Regions from separate parts of the Acidovorax sp. GW821-FHT10A04 genome, predicted to be linked through region 2. Evidence: predicted binding sites of a transcription regulator. Region 2 holds the regulator's gene; the other holds the start of a gene.
What was found. The regulator FNR, encoded in region 2, switches genes on or off when oxygen is low (the NO sensors DNR and NnrR bind a similar motif). The targets are predictions, from matches to a motif close to TTGATNNNNATCAA.

Region 1 (4,580 bases), on a different contig from region 2:
CCTGCGCCGAGGATGCGGCGGCAACCGGTGCCGCCAGGGCCTGCAGCGCCCGCGCCGGCCACAGCAGCACCAGCGTGGCCGCCACGCAGGCCAGGGCCAGGGCCCACCAGGCCCAGGCCCAGGGGTGCGGGCCCGGTGCGGTGGCCAGCACCGCCGGCACCAGCACCGCCGACAGGCTGATGCCCCAGCCCGTGCCGCCGTAGTACAGGCCCAGCAGCAGCCCGCTGCGCCCCGGCTGCTGCGCCCCCAGCCGCGCCGCGAGCAGGCCGCCGCAGACGAAGACCAGCGCGCTCGCCACCCCCGCCAGCAGGCGCTGCAGCAGCAGCGGGGCGGCCTCCACGAAAAAGCCGCACAGCCCCATGAACACGGTGGCCAGCACGGAGCCCGCCACGAGCAGCGTGCCGGGCGCCAGCCGGCGCAGCAGCATCGGCGTGGCCAACGCACCCAGCAGGTAGCCCAGCGCGTTCACGGTGTTCATGGCGCCGGCCAGCGTGTACGACCAGGCCAGGTCGGCGCGCATCGGCGGCAGCAGCAGCGCGTAGGCAAAGCGCGTGATGCCCAGCGAGACGGCCGCCCCCATCGACAGGGCCACCGCCAGCCACAGGCCGTTGCGCAGCAGGTGGGAAGAAGGCGCTGGAACGTCGTTGCTCATGGCGACCATTGTGCCGCGCAGGGCATCGCCAGGCTGTCGCCCCGGGCGCCCGGAAATAGCACAAATTCCTTGCCCTTGGTTACAGCGGTCCACTGCAGGCTTCACGATTTGCGACTAGGCTTGTCCATCTTTCCCGGCCTCCGCGGCCTTCCTCCAACACGAAAGAAAGTACCACCGCATGTCCACACCTTCGCTTTTCGATCCCATCCAGGTCGGTGACATCCACCTGGCCAACCGCATCGCCATGGCGCCGCTCACGCGCAACCGCGCACCCAATGCCGTGCCGGCCGAGATCACGGCCACCTACTACGCACAGCGCGCGAGCGCCGGCCTGCTGATCACCGAGGCCACGGCCATCAGCCACCAGGGCCAGGGCTATGCCGACGTGCCGGGCCTGTACGGCACCGAGCAGCTCGATGCCTGGAAGAAGGTCACCAGCGCCGTGCACGAGGCCGGCGGCAAGATCGTGACCCAGCTGTGGCACGTGGGCCGCATCTCGCACAACGACCTGCAGCCCGATGGCGGCGCGCCCGTGGCGCCCTCGGCCCTCATCGCCAAGTCCAAGACCTACCTGATCGACCGTGAGACCGGCAAGGGCAGCTTCGCGCCCACCTCGCAGCCGCGCGCGCTCGACGCCTCGGAACTGCCCGGCATCGTGCACGCCTACGCCGCCGCCGCCCGCAATGCCGTGGAGACCGCCGGCTTCGATGGCGTGGAGATCCACGGCGCCAACGGCTACCTGCTCGACCAGTTCCTCAAGACCGGTGCCAACCAGCGCACCGACGACTACGGCGGCAGCATCGAGAACCGCGCCCGCCTGCTGCTCGAAGCCACGCGCGCCGCGGTCGACGCCGTGGGCGGCGGCAAGGTCGGCATCCGCCTGTCGCCCGTCACGCCTGCCAACGACATCGTGGACGCGGACCCGCAGCCCCTGTTCGACTACGTGGTGCGCCAGCTCGCCCCGCTGGGCCTGGCCTACATCCATGTGATCGAAGGCGCCACCGGCGGCCCGCGCGAGCTGCCCGACCGCCCCTTCGACTACGCCGCCCTCAAGGCCGCCTACCGCGCAGCCGGCGGCAAGGGTGCCTGGATGACCAACAACGCCTACGACGCCGGCCTGGCCGAGCAGGCCGTGGCCGACGGCTCAGCCGACATCGTGGCCTTCGGCAAGCTGTACATCGCCAACCCCGACCTGGTGGAGCGCCTGCGCAAGAAGGCCCCGCTCAACGCCTGGGACCAGAGCACCTTCTACGGCGGCGGCGAAAAGGGCTATACCGACTACCCGACCCTCCAGTCGGCGTGAATCCGACCTACCCCAGTCCTATGGGATGGGGGGCCCGCATCACGATGCGGGTGAACAGGCGGTCATAGGCCCCATCGCGGGCCGGCCCCTGCGCCAGCGGGTTGGCGTTGCTGGCAAACGCCGCATCCACGGCCGCCCAGTCCTGCGCCTCCAGGTGCGCATGGGCCGCGGGCAGCACCACGGTTTCCTCGATCCGCATGTGCTCCAGGTAGAAGGCCACGTAGCGCTGCAGGGCCTCCTCGAAGGCGCTGCGCCGCGTTTCTCCCAGCAGCTCCCAGGCCAGCAGCAGGTGCTGCAGTTCGCGCACCGCGGCCTCGCCGCCCGCATGCTCGCGCTCGAGCTGCGCAATGGCCGCCGCCGCCTCGGGCGCGCGCTCGGCCACGCACGGAAACAGCCACTGCGATTCCTTGGGGTGGTGCTGCTTCTCCGGGAATTCGTCGATATAGAACAGCATCGCGCGCATCACGTCGAAGAACGCCGCCGGTGCATCGGCCGGCCCCCGGTCCAGCATCAGCTGCAGCGAGCGCAGCACCGCTGCCAGCGACGCATGCTCGTCGCGGATGGTCCGCACACTGGCATGAGGCATGGCCTTGCTCCCAAAATTTCCATGGACCCAAGGGTGCCATGCCGGTGCCCGGGCCGACCTGACGCAGGTCAATGAAAGCCCCATGAAAAAGGCCCCGCTCGCCGAAGCGTGCGGGGCCTTGCCCTGGCGGCAGCCGTGGGGCTGCGTCAGCGTGCCAGCAGCTGGCGCGAGGCCGCGGGCGCGCGCAGCGCTGCAGGGCGCTGCGGCTGTGCCACCGGGCCGCCACCATGGCCGCCATGGCCCATCGACTCGGCGAGCTGGAACTGCTGCACCACCTCCGACAGGCGCGCCGCCTGTTCGCGCAGCGACTCGGCCGCCGCGGCGGACTCTTCCACCAGCGCCGCGTTCTGCTGCGTCATGCGGTCGATCTCGCCCACCGACTGGTTCACCTGGCCGATGCCGGCCGACTGCTCGGTGGCCGCCGCCGTGATCTCGCCGATGATGTCACCCACGCGCTGCACGCTGGCCACGATCTCCTTCATGGCCGTGCCCGCGTCTTCCACGTGGCGCACGCCGCCGTCCACGGCGGTCACGCTGTTGTGGATCAGGCCCTTGATGTCGCTGGCTGCTGCCGCCGAGCGCTGGGCCAGGCTGCGCACTTCCGACGCCACCACGGCAAAGCCACGGCCCTGCTCGCCCGCACGGGCGGCTTCCACGGCCGCATTCAGCGCCAGGATGTTGGTCTGGAAGGCGATGGAGTCGATCAGGCCGATGATGTCGCCGATCTTGCGGCTCGATGCCGAGATCTCCTGCATGCTGGCCACGGCCTGCTGCACCACCGAGCCACCGCGCGTGGCGGTGTTGGAGGCCGACGCCGCCAGCTGGTTGGCCATCTGCGAGGACGATGCCGTCTGCTGCACGGTGGAGGTCAGCTGCGACAGCGAGGCCACGGCCTCCTGCGCGTTGCTGGCCGTCTGCTCGGTGCGCTGCGACAGGTCCTGGTTGCCGGTGGCGATCTCCTGGCTGGCCGTGGCGATGTTGCCGCTGGCATCGCGCACCTGCGCCACCAGCGCGCCCAGGCCCTGCTGCATGTCGCCCAGCGCGCGCTGCAGGTCGGCCACCTCGTCCTTGCCGTCGGCCACGATGGGCTGCGACAGGTCGCCCCCGGCAATCGCCTGCGCCATGCGGCGCGCATCGGCCAGCGGGTTGCAGATGGAGATCATGTTCAACAGCGTCAGCGGCACCACCACCACCACGGTGATCAGCACGGCCAGCACGAACAGCCACTTGGTCTGGCTGGTCACCTTGCCCTGTTGTTCCACGGCCTGGGTCACGTCGGCGCGCAGCACCGTGTCGAGCTGCACCATGAGCTTGTCGGCCTGGTCGAACTCGGCCACGGCCTTGCCGCTCATGCGGTTGGCGATGGTGGCCGTGTCGTAGCCGCCGGCTTCGAGCTGGCGCGCCACATGCGCGAACTGCTCGCGGTAGCTGTCCAGGCGCTTGATGATGTCGCGCACCACCGGGTTGTTTGCGTCCTCAGGCCCTTCGAGCAGCTGGGCCGCGACCTTCTTGGCCTTGTCCTGGCTGGCCAGCCACTTGGCGTGTGCCGCCTTCACGACCTCGGGCTTCTCGTAGCCGATGATCATGTCCTTCTCGAGCTGGCGAATGGTGCCCATTTCGCCGCGCAGCTCGGCCATGTGGCCGACTTCGGCAAACGAGTGGGACATGAAGTCCTCGCTGAGCGCCGCAATGCGGAACATGCCCAGCATGCCGGCCCCTCCGAGCAGGCCCAGCAGCCCCAGCACCACGGCAATGGCGCCCAGCATTCGGAACCGAATGGTGAACTGCCGCATGAGCGCGAATAGATTCATGTCTGTCATCCTTCATTGGTGTGTGTGCCGGTGCCGGACTGCAAGGGATGCCCTGCCATGCAAGGCACCCTGCCCCCGTGTCCGCCCGACTGCAACAAAACGTTGCAGTTTGCCAGACATGTGTGACCATGCGCCATACGTGTTTATCACATGCGCCAGCGCTTGAGTAAGAGGGCATTCGCCATCACGCTCACCGAGCTGAGTGCCATCGCGGCGCCCGCCACCACC
Region 2 (4,580 bases):
GCAGTGCGGGCCGCCGGCCAGGCCCATGAGCAGCGCTGTCCAGCCCAGGGTGGCCAGCATGGTCAGATGATCCGGGAGAAGCGGGCGCGGTTGCGGTCCGCTTGAAGATAGCGGTCGAACACCATGGCGATGCCGCGCACGAAGAACCAGCCCATGGCCGAGACGAAGATGCCCTCGTCGGTCACGCTGACCAGGCCCTGCTCCTGCAGGCCCGCCAGTTGCTCCAGCTCGGCCGCGAAGGTGCGCCTGAAATCGATCAGCCAGCCCGCCTCGATGGACTCGAACAGCAGCTCGCCCTGGCACATCAGCGCCATGATGACGGCGCGGCGCACCAGGTCGTCGCGGTTCAGTGCCAGGCCGCGCACCACGGGCAGGCGGCCCTGGTCCAGCAGGTCGTAGTACTCGTCCAGGGTCTTGGCGTTCTGGCTGTAGGTGGCGCCCACCCGGCCGATGGCCGACACGCCCAGGGCGATCAGGTCGCAGTCGGGCTGCGTGCTGTAGCCCTGGAAGTTGCGGTGCAGCCGCCCCTGGCGCTTGGCCACGGCCAGCGCGTCGCTGGGCAGCGCGAAGTGGTCCATGCCCACGTACACATAGCCGGCGTCCATGAACTGCTGCAGCGAGCGCGAGAGCATGGCCACCTTGGAAGGCGCCGCCGGCAGCTCCGCCGGCACGATGCGCCGCTGCGGCTTGAAGCGCTCAGGCAGGTGGGCGTAGGCATACAGGGCGATGCGGTCGGGCCGCAGGGCCTTGACCTGCTCCAGCGTGCGGTCGAAGGACTCGGGCGTCTGCCGCGGCAGGCCGTAGATCAGGTCCACGTTGACCGACTCGAAGCCCAGGCTGCGCGCCGCCTCCACCAGCACGAACACCTGCCCGGCCGGCTGCACGCGGTGCACGGCCTTCTGCACGTCGGCATCGAAGTCCTGCACGCCAAAGCTCAGGCGGTTGAAGCCCAGCTCGGCCAGCACCGCCAGACGCTCGGCCGTCACGGTGCGCGGGTCCACCTCGATCGAGTATTCGCCGCCCGGCGCAAACGTGAAGCTGCGCTTGAGCACCGCCATCAGCTCGCGCAGCTTGTCGTCCGACAGAAAGGTGGGCGTGCCCCCGCCCAGGTGCAGCTGGCTCACCACCTGGCCCGTGCCGCAGTGGGCCGTGTGCAGCTCCACCTCGCGCGCCAGGTAGCGCAGGTACACGTCGCCCCGGTCGTGGTGTTTGGTGATGATCTTGTTGCAGGCGCAGTAGTAGCACAGCGACTCGCAGAACGGAATGTGCACATACAGCGACAGCGGCAGCGCCTTGCCCGGCGTGCCCGCCTTGCGCTGGGCCAGGGCCAGCACATAGTCGCTTTCGCCAAAAGCCTCGACGAAACGGTCGGCCGTGGGGTAGGAGGTATAGCGGGGGCCCGGCACGTCGAAACGGGTCAGGAGTTCGGGCGTCACAGCGGTCATGGGGAGCGTTTCCTTGTTGGATATGCACTTTGCCGCAGGCCTGCGCCCCCGTCCTTGACCTGGATCAAGTGTTGCGAGGCCCACAGGGCCCACAATTTGATTCATGTCAGCCACCACCACGCTCCTCTCGCCGGATGCGATCCGCTCGCAACCCCCAACAGCTGCTGCCCCCATGAACCCGCTCACCATCAAAGTCGCCTGCTCCAACTGCAACCTGCGCGAGCTGTGCATGCCCGTGGGCCTGAACGACGCCCAGTTGGAGCGCATCGACGAGATCGTGGCCACGCGGCGCAAGGTCAAGCGCGGCGGCACGCTGTTTCGCAACGGCGAGACCTTCACCTCGCTGTACGCCATCCGCACCGGCTTCTTCAAGACCTGCGTGGCCACCGAGGATGGGCGCGACCAAGTGACGGGCTTTCAGATGGCGGGAGAGATCATCGGGCTGGACGGCATCGTCAACGACCACCACACCTGCGACGCCGTGGCGCTGGAGGATGCCGAGGTCTGCGTGATGCCCTTCGACCGCATCGAGGAACTCTCGCGCGAGGTCACGGCCCTGCAGCACCACGTGCACAAGATCATGAGCCGCGAGATCGTGCGCGAGCACGGCGTCATGCTGCTGCTGGGCAGCATGCGCGCCGAGGAGCGCCTGGCGGCCTTCCTGCTGAACCTGGTGCAACGCCTGCATGCACGCGGTTTCTCGCAGTCCGAGCTGGTGCTGCGCATGACGCGCGAGGAGATCGGCAGCTACCTGGGCCTCAAGCTCGAAACCGTGAGCCGCACCTTCTCGAAGTTCGTCGAGGACGGCATCGTCGAGGTCAAGCAGCGCCACGTGCGCATCCTCGATACCGATGCGCTCAAGCGCATCGTCAATTCGCAGACCTGTAGCTGAACCTTCAGCCGGGAACCTGCAGGCGGGCCAGCACTTCGACTTTGCCGCTGCGGTCGACCCGCAGGATCAGCGCCTCGCCGGAACTGGTGTTGCCGCCCGCCAGGTCGGACAGCACGAACATGTGGGTGAACCAGGCCTCGAAACGGCCGGGGCGCTCGGATACAGATACCAGCGCCTGGCGCAGTTCGCGCAGATGCTCGGCGCCCGTGGTCTCGGGCGTGCCGCGCGGGGAGCCCAGCGCGGGCCACACCTGGGGCGCGGCGAATGCCAGCGTGGCGCTGTCGATGCAGCGGCACCAGGGGCTTGAAAGCACCCTGGCCGGCTGCAGTTGGCGTTCCTTGAACCATGCACCCGTGCGCCTAGCCTGCGCACGGCCCTGGTCGTTCAGGTTGCGTTGCGTGCTGCAATCGCCCAGGCGAAACCCCGGTGGATCGAAGGTACCCGGCGCCAGGGCATGGCGGAATGCCGCCACCACCCCACCCTCGCGCAGCAGGGCCTCGGCTTGCGAATCCTGGGACGCCCAGGCGCGCAGCGTGGCAAAGGCCAGGCCGGCACCCAGCACGGCGCGCCGGCCCATGGCCGCGTCCAGACGATGATGGGAATGGCAGGACAGCATGAAACTCCCCGTGGCGGACGGAACCGCTGGGCTCCACTGTAGCGGGGAGTGGCCCGATGGCCCCTGCCCGGCGCAAACCTGCAGCGGCCCAGGGGTCTTGGCGGGAGCGTGCGTGCTCCCTCCTCAATCGAGCGAAATGCGCTGCGCCTTGATCAGCTTGTGCCACCGGTCCGTCTCGGTGCGGATCAGGTCCGCATACTGGGCCGGGGTGCTGGCTACCGGCTCGATGCCGAAGTCGATGAGCTTTTGCTTGACCGCAGGCTGGTTGATGGCCGCAGCCACCTGTTTTTGCAGCGAGGCCACCACGTCCGCCGGTGTGCCTGCGGGCGCGACGATGCCCACCTGGGCCGAGGCCTCGACGTTCTTGAAGCCCAACTCGGCGAAGGTCGGCACATCGGGCAGCTGCGGCAGGCGCTTGGCACTGGCCACAGCAAGGGGGCGCACCTTGCCGGCCTTGATGAAGGCTCCGCCGGCGGCCAGGTCGACCATCATCGCGGGGATCTGGCCGCCGGCCAGGTCGGTCAGCGCGGGCGCAGCGCCGCGGTAGGGGATGTGGGTCATGAACAGGCCGGCATCGACCTTGAGCAACTCCATCGCCAGGTGGTGCGGGCTGCCCGCGCCGGCCGAGCCGAAGCTCATGGCGCCGGGCTTGGCCTTGGCCTTGGCGACGAAGTCCTTGGCGTCCTTGAAGTCGGCGCCTGGGTTGACCACCAGGATCATCGGGAACTTGCCCATCAGCGTCACAGGCAGCAGGTCCTTGCTGGGGTTGTAGCTGAGCTTGCTGTACAGCGCGGGGTTGAACACCATGGTGCCGTTGTCGGCCGACAGGATGGTGTAGCCATCGGGCGCGGCGCGGCCGGTCTCGGCGGCGGCAATCGCCGTGTTGCCCCCGGGCTTGTTGTCGATCAACACCGGTTGGCCGATCTGGGTCGAGAGCTGCTGGCCCACCGTGCGCGCGAGAAAATCGGAACCGCCGCCCGCCGGGTACGGCACCAGCCAGCGGATGGCCTTGGCCGGGTAGGTTTGCGCGCTGGCCGGGGCGGCCCATGCCAGCAATGCCGGCAGGGCGAGCATTCCAGCCAACAAGCGTCGATTCTTCAACATGTCTGCACCTCAGGGGATTAATATCTGCGTGATGTTACTCCGCTATGCGTAATAAGCCGGGGCAGCGTTTACCCTAGGTCCACCACCAAAACACCATGAGCACATCCCCTTCCACGGCCCGGGTGGCCGACCGCCGGCAACGGGTCCAGTCCGCCGAAATGGGGCTCAGCGTCCTCAAGGCGCTGACCCGCCTGGGCGGCGCGGCCAGCCTCACCGCCACGGCCGCCGAAGTCGATGAAAGCCCCGCCAAGGTGCACCGCTACCTGGCCAGCCTGTGCCAGCAGGGCTTTGTCGAACAATCGCCCGTCAACCAGCACTACTACCTGGCCCAGGAGTCGATTGCCATCGGCCTGGCGGCCCTGCGCCAGTGCGATCCCATCCGCCTGGGCGAGGCCTCCCTGCAAAGGCTGCGCCAGGCACTGGAAGTCACCGCCTTCCTGGCCGTGATGGGCAACAAGGGGGCCACCGTGCTGCGCATGGAAGAGCCCACCCTGCCCGTCACGGTGAACATCCGCGCGGGCTC

Region 1: AC07PF_RS06675 (hemerythrin domain-containing protein) is a predicted target of FNR. The motif match lies at 2,600-2,613, and genes of this name have one in related genera.

The regions. Positions count from the first base shown of each region.
Region 1 is NZ_JBWKNZ010000002.1:497,935-502,514, reverse strand. It holds gene AC07PF_RS06685 (YbfB/YjiJ family MFS transporter) at 1-652, opposite strand, end outside; gene AC07PF_RS06680 (alkene reductase) at 831-1,955, shown strand; gene AC07PF_RS06675 (hemerythrin domain-containing protein) at 1,963-2,541, opposite strand; gene AC07PF_RS06670 (methyl-accepting chemotaxis protein) at 2,688-4,352, opposite strand; gene AC07PF_RS06665 (heavy metal translocating P-type ATPase) at 4,499-4,580, opposite strand, start outside.
Region 2 is NZ_JBWKNZ010000006.1:190,003-194,582, forward strand. It holds gene AC07PF_RS14960 (sulfite exporter TauE/SafE family protein) at 1-60, opposite strand, end outside; gene hemN (oxygen-independent coproporphyrinogen III oxidase) at 63-1,445, opposite strand; gene fnr (fumarate/nitrate reduction transcriptional regulator Fnr) at 1,618-2,337, shown strand; gene AC07PF_RS14975 (histidine phosphatase family protein) at 2,342-2,914, opposite strand; gene AC07PF_RS14980 (Bug family tripartite tricarboxylate transporter substrate binding protein) at 3,077-4,057, opposite strand; gene AC07PF_RS14985 (IclR family transcriptional regulator) at 4,153-4,580, shown strand, end outside.